Regions from separate parts of the Lachnoclostridium phocaeense genome, predicted to be linked through region 1. Evidence: a T-box and tRNA genes for the amino acid it is inferred to sense, from the RefSeq annotation. Region 1 holds a T-box; the other holds one or more tRNA genes.
What was found. A T-box is a leader RNA that pairs with one kind of tRNA and senses whether it is charged. The one in region 1 lies ahead of proS (proline--tRNA ligase), so its partner is inferred to be a tRNA-Pro.

Region 1 (4,420 bases):
AAAGCGCACGCCCCGAAGGATGCGCAGGGCATCCTCACTGAACCGCTCCCTGGCATTACCCACACAGCGGATCACTCCCCGCTCCAGATCCTCCATGCCGCCGAAGATGTCCACCAGCCCCTCCTCATCGCTGTAGGCCATGGCATTGATGGTAAAGTCCCGGCGCAGCAGGTCATCTTTCAGGTTCCTCGTAAAAGTCACCTCTTTGGGATGCCTGCTGTCCTCGTAGGCCCCGTCGATCCGGTAGGTGGTCACCTCGAACCCCTCCCCGTCCAGGAGCACGGTCACTGTCCCGTGCTGGATCCCTGTGTCAAAAGTCCGGGAAAACAGCTCCTTTGTCTGCTCCGGCGTGGCGGAGGTGGTGATGTCCCAGTCCTCCGGCTCCCTGCCCAGGATACTGTCCCGGACGCAGCCGCCCACCGCCCAGGCCTCAAAGCCGGCGGCTCTCAGCGTGCCAATGATCTCTTTCACTTTCTCCGGCATGGATATATGTGTCTGTCTGACGCCATTCATATCTATCAGTCCTTTAAAATCTATTTTCGTGTCTATATCATAGCCCATTTCCTGTTTCAGGCGCAAGATAAGGGCGGAAGTTTTTGTCCTTCCGCCCTTGTATATTCTCTCTTCGCATACGGTGATCCCGCTGCGCCTCCGCCCCGGAGGCAGCCTCCAGGAACCGGCAGGGATTAGTAAGATTTGCCCCAGTATGCCATGTGCTTCGCAGGCTTTCCGCACCAGATACACTTGTCGGAGACGAACTCCTCATCCTCGATCAGACATCTTGTGGCAGCTCCGCCTGTAGCGTATTTCACTTCGCCCTCGCACTCCGGATCTCCGCACCAGCATGCTTTTACAAAGCCTCTGTTGGCCTTGAATTTCTCCACCATCTCATCCATGTTTGTGGCTGTGTCGATGTGGTCATTCAGGAACTTCTCAGCTCTGTTGTACATATCCTGCTGGATCGTCTCAAGGATCTCACGCAGCTTTACTGCGATCTCATCCATGGAAACAATGATCTTCTCACGGTTATCACGACGCACAACAACTACCTGGTTCTTCTCGATATCCTTCGGTCCGATCTCGATACGTGTAGGAATACCAAGCATCTCCTGCTCGGAGAACTTCCATCCTGTGCTCTTGTCGGAGTCGTCGATCTTCACTCTGTATCCGGCTTTCTTCAGCTCATCCAGCAGCGCATCTGCCCGATCCAGCACGCCCTCTTTGTGCTGTGCGATAGGAATGATGCGGCACTCTACAGGTGCTACGTGAGGCGGCAGCACAAGTCCGCTGTCATCACCGTGAACCATGATCAGGGCGCCGATACTTCTTGTGGACCATCCCCAGGATGTCTCGTACACGCTCTGGAGCTGGTTGTTCTTATCCAGATACTTGATGCCGAAAGCATCCGGGAAACCGCTTCCGAAGAAGTGGCTGGTAGCTGACTGGAGTGCCTTTCCGTCGTGCATCAGAGCCTCGATGGTGTAGGTATCCTGTGCTCCGGCGAATTTCTCATGCTCAGCCTTTCTTCCGGACACGAAAGGAATAGCCATTGTCTCTCTGTAGCAGTCCTCATATACGTGGAACATCTGGATGGTACGTGCTTCTGCTTCCTCGTATGTGGCGTGGATGGTGTGTCCCTCCTGCCACAGGAACTCTCTGGAGCGAAGGAACGGCCTTGTGGTCTTCTCCCAGCGAAGAACGGAATTCCACTGGTTCCATACCTTCGGAAGGTCTCTGTAGGACTTGACTGTCTTAGACCAGAGGTCGCAGAACAGCGTCTCAGATGTAGGACGGATGCAGAGACGCTCCTGGAGTCTGTCCATACCTCCGTGTGTTACCCAGGCAACCTCAGGTGCAAATCCTTCAATATGCTCTGCCTCTTTCTCAAGAAGACTTTCCGGGATCAGCATAGGCAGACATACATTCTCTACGCCTGTCTCTTTAAAACGTCTGTCCAGATCTGCCTGGATCAGCTCCCAGATAGCATATCCGTTAGGAAGGTAGTTCAGACATCCCTTTACGCTGGAGTAGTCGCAGAGTTCAGCCTCGCGCACTACGTCTGTATACCACTGTGCGAAGTTTTCATCGCGGGAAGTGATATTTTTTACTAATTTCTTTTCATTAGCCATGACTTTTTTCTCCTTTTTTCTTGATTTTTCTCCGGAGCCCCCTGCCCCGTGTGTCTGATTTTGGGAAATGATATGCCGGCCGATCTTTTCTCTCCACAGGCGCCTCCTGCCAGAGGGCTTTTAAGCCGCAGAAATAAAAAAATCGCCGGACCTCTCGTCTCCCCGAAAAAGGGACCGAAAAGTTCGGCGGTACCACCCTAATTAACTGCAGTCCTCCTGCAGTTCTCTCTGTCTGCCATTAACGCTGACAAAACGCTGCATTTTCACACAGAGGCTCCAAGGTGGGTTCGTGATACCCGGATGCAGGGAACTTTCAGCCACAGGATCCCTTCTCTGCGCGCATCGGCCTTATCATTACTATTCCTCTTCACTGCCAGTCCTGCCTTCTGCAGCCATCACTGCCAGCAGGTATGCTTTTGTCTGAATATAATATATCAGTTAACCGTAATTTTAGCGAATACCCATTTATTTGTCAAGGGGGCAATTTCTATCCTTCCAGTTCTCTTGCCAGAGCATAGTCGTCCAGCTCCGGATTTGACCGGATCATATCCATAAGGCTCTGTACATAAGTTTTTTCCAGTTCCAGCTGCTCTGCAATCTGTTCTGTCTCCATTCCTCTGCCCATCTTTTTCCTGACTTGAGAAATTTCCTTCGCTTTCTCTCCTTCCTCCCGGATGAGACGGTCTCTTTCCTCCATATGCATATAGGTCACTCCAATCTGCTCGTCGGCTTTAATATGACTGACTCTGCCATGCAGATACTTCAGACGCTCATCACAATTCTCAGGTACGTTCTCTTCGCTGCTTTGTTCCACATATTTCAGGAAATCCACAAGCGGTTTCTCCACTTCGTCCTCATTTCTTCCCCGGGTGTTCAGAATGATTTTTCTGCATCCATCTCCCAGCACAAGATCCGGCCTTTCCTGGCACCGGTTATCAAAAGTATAGCGGTACAATCCCATCCCAAACAGATCAAAGCCACAGATAACAATAATATAAGCCGGCCTCATCTTCCACATAGAAGTCCATCCGTATGCCCCTCTTGCCGGGAAGATTATGAATCACTTTCTGCCCCTCTTTCCAGGCAATCCTTCTGATACGAATACCGAGAGACAGCTCAATAGTCACTTTGCTCGTCTCAAGATCCGTCGTTGCCACATCAAACATAAAATCATCCATCAGATTCATGTCAGCCAGCGGACCGGACGGCATGCCTTTTCCCGGGTGTACGTCTGTTGTCTGCATATTTAGTTTTTCTGTATTTTCCATAAAATTTTCTCCTTAAATTATAGTATCTTCCTTACTGTTTTTCAATATCTACAGGTAATTTATGTATATTGACGGATTCATACGGAATTTCAGATTCTCATGCAGATCCCCCTTTTCCCCGGGTTTGTTTTTTACCAAAAATCTCTGTGAACATGGCTGAATCAGCCTTGAAACAAAAGATAGGCTGTAAAGCGAAAACTTCTCAGAACCGAAGCAGATCCTCTTTACATATTCCATTATACCCACTTCACATAAAAAAGCAAGCAGTATCCTTTGAAGAATTTTTCATAAACAAAAAACTGACACGGATACCGGGAAATGCTATAATGCTTACCAGACAATAAATTCAGTAGAATCAGGAGCAGACTACCTATGCAGAAAAATTCGTTTAACATCCTGTATGAAGACAGGGAGATCCTCGTCTGCAGCAAGCCTCACGGCATCCCCGTGCAGAGCCGCCGCATCGGCACGCCGGACATGGAGAGCATGCTGAAAAACCATCTGGCCCGCCAGGGACAGGAACCTTATCTGGCGGTTATCCACCGCCTGGACCAGCCGGTGTCCGGCCTTCTCGTTTTTGCAAAAACAAAAAAAAGCGCTGCCTCTCTGAACGCGCAGCTCACAGGCAGCTCCTTCGGAAAATACTACCGGGCCCTGACAGAAGAAATTCCTTCTGCCCCCTCCGGCACACTCCGGGACTATATCGTCCGGGACGGGCGTACCAACACCTCCCGCATCTGCTCCCCGGATACGCCTGGGGCCAAAAAAGCGGAGCTTACATACCGCACCATCACGGAAGAAGCGCCATTTTTCCCGGACAGGTCTGACAGCCAGGCGGAGCTGGAAATCCACCTTCTTACGGGCCGTCACCACCAGATCCGGGTGCAGATGGCACACATGGGATGCCCCCTCTTGGGAGACACAAAGTATAATCCTGCCGCCCGGGAAGCAGGCACATGGCAGGTACTGAAGCTGTGCGCTTACTGTCTGGAGTTCCTTCACCCCTCCACCGGAAAGCGGATG
Region 2 (4,420 bases), on a different contig from region 1:
ATTTCCCGCAAGAAACGTTCGATGTCCGCAAAACTGGTTGGGGCCTGTGACATAAAGTCGTCCTCCACCTTTGCCATACAGTGGGCAGTGGCTTCGATTACAAGATTATCCTTACTTTCAAAATAATAAAGTAAGCTCCCATTGGTAACCCCACAAGCATCTGCAAGCATTTTCAAACTCGTGTTTTCCAATCCGTTTTCACAAAAAGTATCAAAGCAGGTTTCCAGAAATGCTGTACGCCTTTCCGGGATCCCTTTTTCTTGCAATATAATTCACCTCCTGCTTTTTTTGATTGACTAAGCGGTAAATTCTATGAGAAAAAAATTGTACTGTTTATCAGGCAACACAAAAAGGCGTACCCCATCCGTATAAAAACGGGCGGAATACGCCTTTGAAAAATATGCGATTGTACTCTTGACAAGGAAAAAGGGCGCAGTTATGCTGTGCTTGCTTGCTGTGCTTGCTTGCTACCAGTGTGCTTCCTGCCGCCATTTTTGTCAAGCCCCTTTCTGAACATAAATATACATATAAAATTTTATCACAAATCCCGCTGATTTTCAACCTCTATTCGAGAAAAAATGGGGTGCGCTATCAACAATTCAGGTCGAATCATCTATTCCGCCGTGTAGACATTTAGAGGTCAAAAAGGCGTGATTTTAAGCCGTTTCCAGAGCCTAAACTTTGAGGGGCAAAGTGTTTGTACCTTACCCCTCGTTTTTGCGTCTGAAAGCGTTACAGGCTCATTTTTGCAGCTTTATCATTACCTCGTCTATAAGGTCTGTATATCTGCCCTGCGCCAGCAGCTTATTGCGGTACGCAAGCAGGGCGTTAAAAACATACCGTCTTTCTTCTGCCGTCAAATAAAGGTGGTATTTCTTCTTTCTCATACGAAGATCACCTCGGCATTGACGGTTTCCGTAACCGCCAACCGGAGGGCGTTCATTCTCTGCACCCACTCCATTTGATTGTCGGTTTTCAGCGTTTCGGTAATGCCCTCACGCTCTGCCCGCTGCTTCATAAGACGGTCAAACAGCTCCTGCGCCTGTTCCTCAACATCGGCAAGGTAGGAATGCAGCCTGCCGCTTGTCAAAAGACTGGTATAAAGCGCCTTTTTATGCTCACGGATATACCGCAAATGCCGCTGCCCCCATACGCCGATGTGCCGTTCTTCTTTTTCGGTTGGTAGTTCCAAGCAGGGGATATAATAATCGCCCCATAGCTCATACCAAAGACCGTTTTGCTCGTTGTAGATGTACTGTTTCATTTTGTAATCCTCCAAAATTATATATTCGCACATACATCACAGTTTCCCGATTGCCACACTCTGTTATATCTTGTTATGAGATTTTCTTGCCCTTGTATTTGCCCTTATGAGCAAGGAGAGAAAGAGTAAACTTGTGTGTAACCGTATAAAGAGATAAGGAGAATACATTGCGATAAATCCTTTATTTTCAGGGCTTTTGGAGGATTTTATTAAAACACTGTAACCTCTGTTGAGAGGTCATAATTTACTGATATTCAAATTCCAATTTTTCTTCCATATTTGTTATCCCATTCCTTCTTTTCGTATCTCTTTTTTACTGCCTCTGAAAGTTGGTCTTCTGTTATACAAAACCCTCTATTTTGTTGATTAACTATTTCGTTTAATTCCGCTAATGCAAGTCTATTTGCGTCTTGTATAAAACTGTCACCTTTATATTCTACTACTTTTAGTATCTTTACATGTATTTCATATCCTTTACTCAAAAAACTTTCTATATTTTTTTGTACATCTGTTTTTCTAACCCCTCGTAAATAATCGTATATATGACCACAAAACATTCTAGTAAAAATGTTATTCGATTTCCCAATATAAAAAGGAATTTCTTCGTTTTCTTTTTTAGCAAAAAAGCCGTATACTCCTCTAATGCAACTATTTAGCTTTATTCCATCTTCTACAAATATCTTATGTGACTTAGCATTTGAAATTCTTTTCAAAAACTCTTTTTCTTCTTTATCTGTCATATGCTTATCCTTTCGACACCTCTAAATTCGTTTCACTTCCACTACCCAAAGTATAATTCCATCTTCCAGGATGTACAACAAAAAAATACCACAAACCCAATCTCATAGGTTTGTGGTATTCATCAAAAAATCGGAGTGACAGGATTTGAACCTGCGACCTCTACGTCCCGAACGTAGCGCTCTACCAAGCTGAGCCACACTCCGTTAATATTGACCGAAACTTCTTTTTACAGAAGTTCCGGTTCCCCTGCCAAGGAACTACGGATAGAGGACTCGAACCTCTACTAACAGAGTCAGAGTCTGCTGTGCTGCCATTACACCAATCCGCATTACTAAGCTTCTGTGTTCGTTTTGTTCAGCGAACAAATATTATTATAGCAGGCTTTTCCAAAAAAGCAAGCCTTTTTTTAACTTTTTTTATTTTTTTGTCAAAAGATTATCTATCTATTTTCCCACCCGCACTATTTTTGCAGTTTTCTCTATTGTGTATCACGTTTTTCGGAGGCACCTGCCATTGTTTTCCCAGATACACTCTGCTTTCATTTGCCTGTATTTCCGGCTTTTCCGGCATACAGGCAATATATTTGTCACGCAGTATATCTGTCAGGAATTGTGTGCGTTCAGATTACAATTTACACAATTCCCCACCATAAAAGGTAATCGGGGACGTAATACTTTTTAAAAGTATTACGTCCCCGATTACTACATTTTCTTTATCCTCTCGATAGCTGCCACTGTGTTCTCGTAGCTGCCGAAAGCTGTCAGCCGGAAGTAGCCTTCTCCACTGGGGCCAAAGCCTGAGCCTGGTGTGCCAACAACGCCGGCCTTCTCCAGCAGGTGATCGAAGAACTGCCAGGATGTCATGCCGGCCGGTGTCTCCAGCCAGATGTACGGAGCGTTGACGCCACCGGATACATTGTAGCCTGCGTCTTTCAGTCCCTGGTAGATGACTTTTGCATTGTTCATGTAGTAAGCCACCTGCTCTTTCAGCTGTGCTTTTCCTGCCTCCGAGTAGACAGCCTCGCCGGCCTTCTGCACGATATAGGGCGCGCCGTTGTATTTTGTGCCGTGGCGTCTTGCCCACAGAGAGTGAAGCATCACATCTCCGGACTTAATGTCTTTCGGTACAATGGTGGCTCCCAGGCGGACGCCTGTAAACCCTGCGTTTTTTGAGAAGCTGCGCAGCTCGATGGCGCAGGTTCTTGCACCCTCGCACTCATAGATGCTGTGAGGTACGCCGTCCTCGGAAATGTAGGCCTCGTAAGCTGCATCGTAAATGATGACAGCTCCCACTTTATTGGCGTAGTCCACCCACTCCTGGAGCTGAGCCTTTGTGATGGTTGAACCTGTGGGGTTGTTGGGGAAGCACAGGTAAATGATGTCCGGCGTCTCTTTTGGAAGCTCCGGCGCAAAATTGGTCTCCTTTGTACAGGGCATGTAGATCACATCGCTCCATGTCTCTGTAGCCGGATCATAGGTGCCTGTGCGGCCTGCCATGACGTTGGTGTCCACGTATACCGGATATACCGGGTCGCACACAGCGATCTTATTGTCCTTTGCAAAAATCTCCTGGATATTTCCGGAGTCACATTTTGCCCCGTCAGAAATAAAAATCTCGTCTGCCTTTATATCACAGCCTCTGTCCTGGTAATCATTTTTTGCCATGGCGCTTCTGAGAAACTCATAGCCAAGATCCGGGGCATAGCCGTGAAAGGTCTCTGCGTGAGCCATCTCATCCACTGCACCGTGAAGCGCGTCAATGATGGCCGGAGCCAGCGGCTGGGTCACATCACCGATGCCCAGACGGATAATGGATTTTTCCGGGTTGGCTTCCTGGTAGGCTGCCACTTTTTTTCCAATAGTGGAAAAAAGATAGCTGCCCGGCAGTTTCAGATAGTCTTCATTTACTTTAAACATCTCTTGTATTCTCCTTCTCTTTTAAATTCTATTATACCTCGCCGTCAAACACGTGGACAGCGGGCCCTGTCAGCAGAATTTCGTTGGTGTCCTCCCTCCACTCTGCCAGCAGTTCTCCTCCTTTTAATTTTACAGTAACCTGGCGGTCTGTCAAGTAATTTAATACCCCGGCCGCCAGAGCCGCGCAGGCCCCGGTGCCGCAAGAAAGGGTTTCCCCGCTTCCCCGCTCCCACACTCTCACTGTCAGTGTCCTTCTGTCCTCCACCTGTACGAACTCCACGTTCACCCTTTTCGGGAACCGCCCGTGGTACTCGATAGCAGGGCCAAGCCACTGCAGATCCAGCCCTTTCACACGCTCTGTAAAAATGACAGTGTGGGGATTGCCCATGGAAAGAGCCGTCATCCGGTATGAGGCTCCGTTGACTCTGACATCCTCGCTGATCATGTAAGTGTGCTCCGAGATAGCCGGCACCTGGTCCGCCTCCAGAACGGGCCGGCC

Region 2: it encodes a tRNA-Pro, which carries the amino acid that the T-box ahead of proS (proline--tRNA ligase) is inferred to sense. The anticodon was not compared.

Annotation. Positions count from the first base shown of each region.
Region 1 is NZ_CAUGIN010000004.1:16,531-20,950, reverse strand. Features, by position in the region: gene Q5911_RS02590 (CCA tRNA nucleotidyltransferase) at 1-513, opposite strand, end outside; gene proS (proline--tRNA ligase) at 687-2,129, opposite strand; T-box leader at 2,296-2,509, opposite strand; gene Q5911_RS02580 (hypothetical protein) at 2,617-3,147, opposite strand; gene Q5911_RS02575 (hypothetical protein) at 3,101-3,397, opposite strand; gene Q5911_RS02570 (RluA family pseudouridine synthase) at 3,770-4,420, shown strand, end outside.
Region 2 is NZ_CAUGIN010000035.1:19,318-23,737, reverse strand. Features, by position in the region: gene Q5911_RS13005 (TetR/AcrR family transcriptional regulator) at 1-266, opposite strand, end outside; gene Q5911_RS13000 (hypothetical protein) at 741-887, opposite strand; gene Q5911_RS12995 (TnpV protein) at 884-1,264, opposite strand; gene Q5911_RS12990 (hypothetical protein) at 1,519-2,004, opposite strand; tRNA gene Q5911_RS12985 (tRNA-Pro) at 2,135-2,208, opposite strand; tRNA gene Q5911_RS12980 (tRNA-Gln) at 2,263-2,333, opposite strand; gene Q5911_RS12975 (LL-diaminopimelate aminotransferase) at 2,707-3,921, opposite strand; gene dapF (diaminopimelate epimerase) at 3,953-4,420, opposite strand, start outside.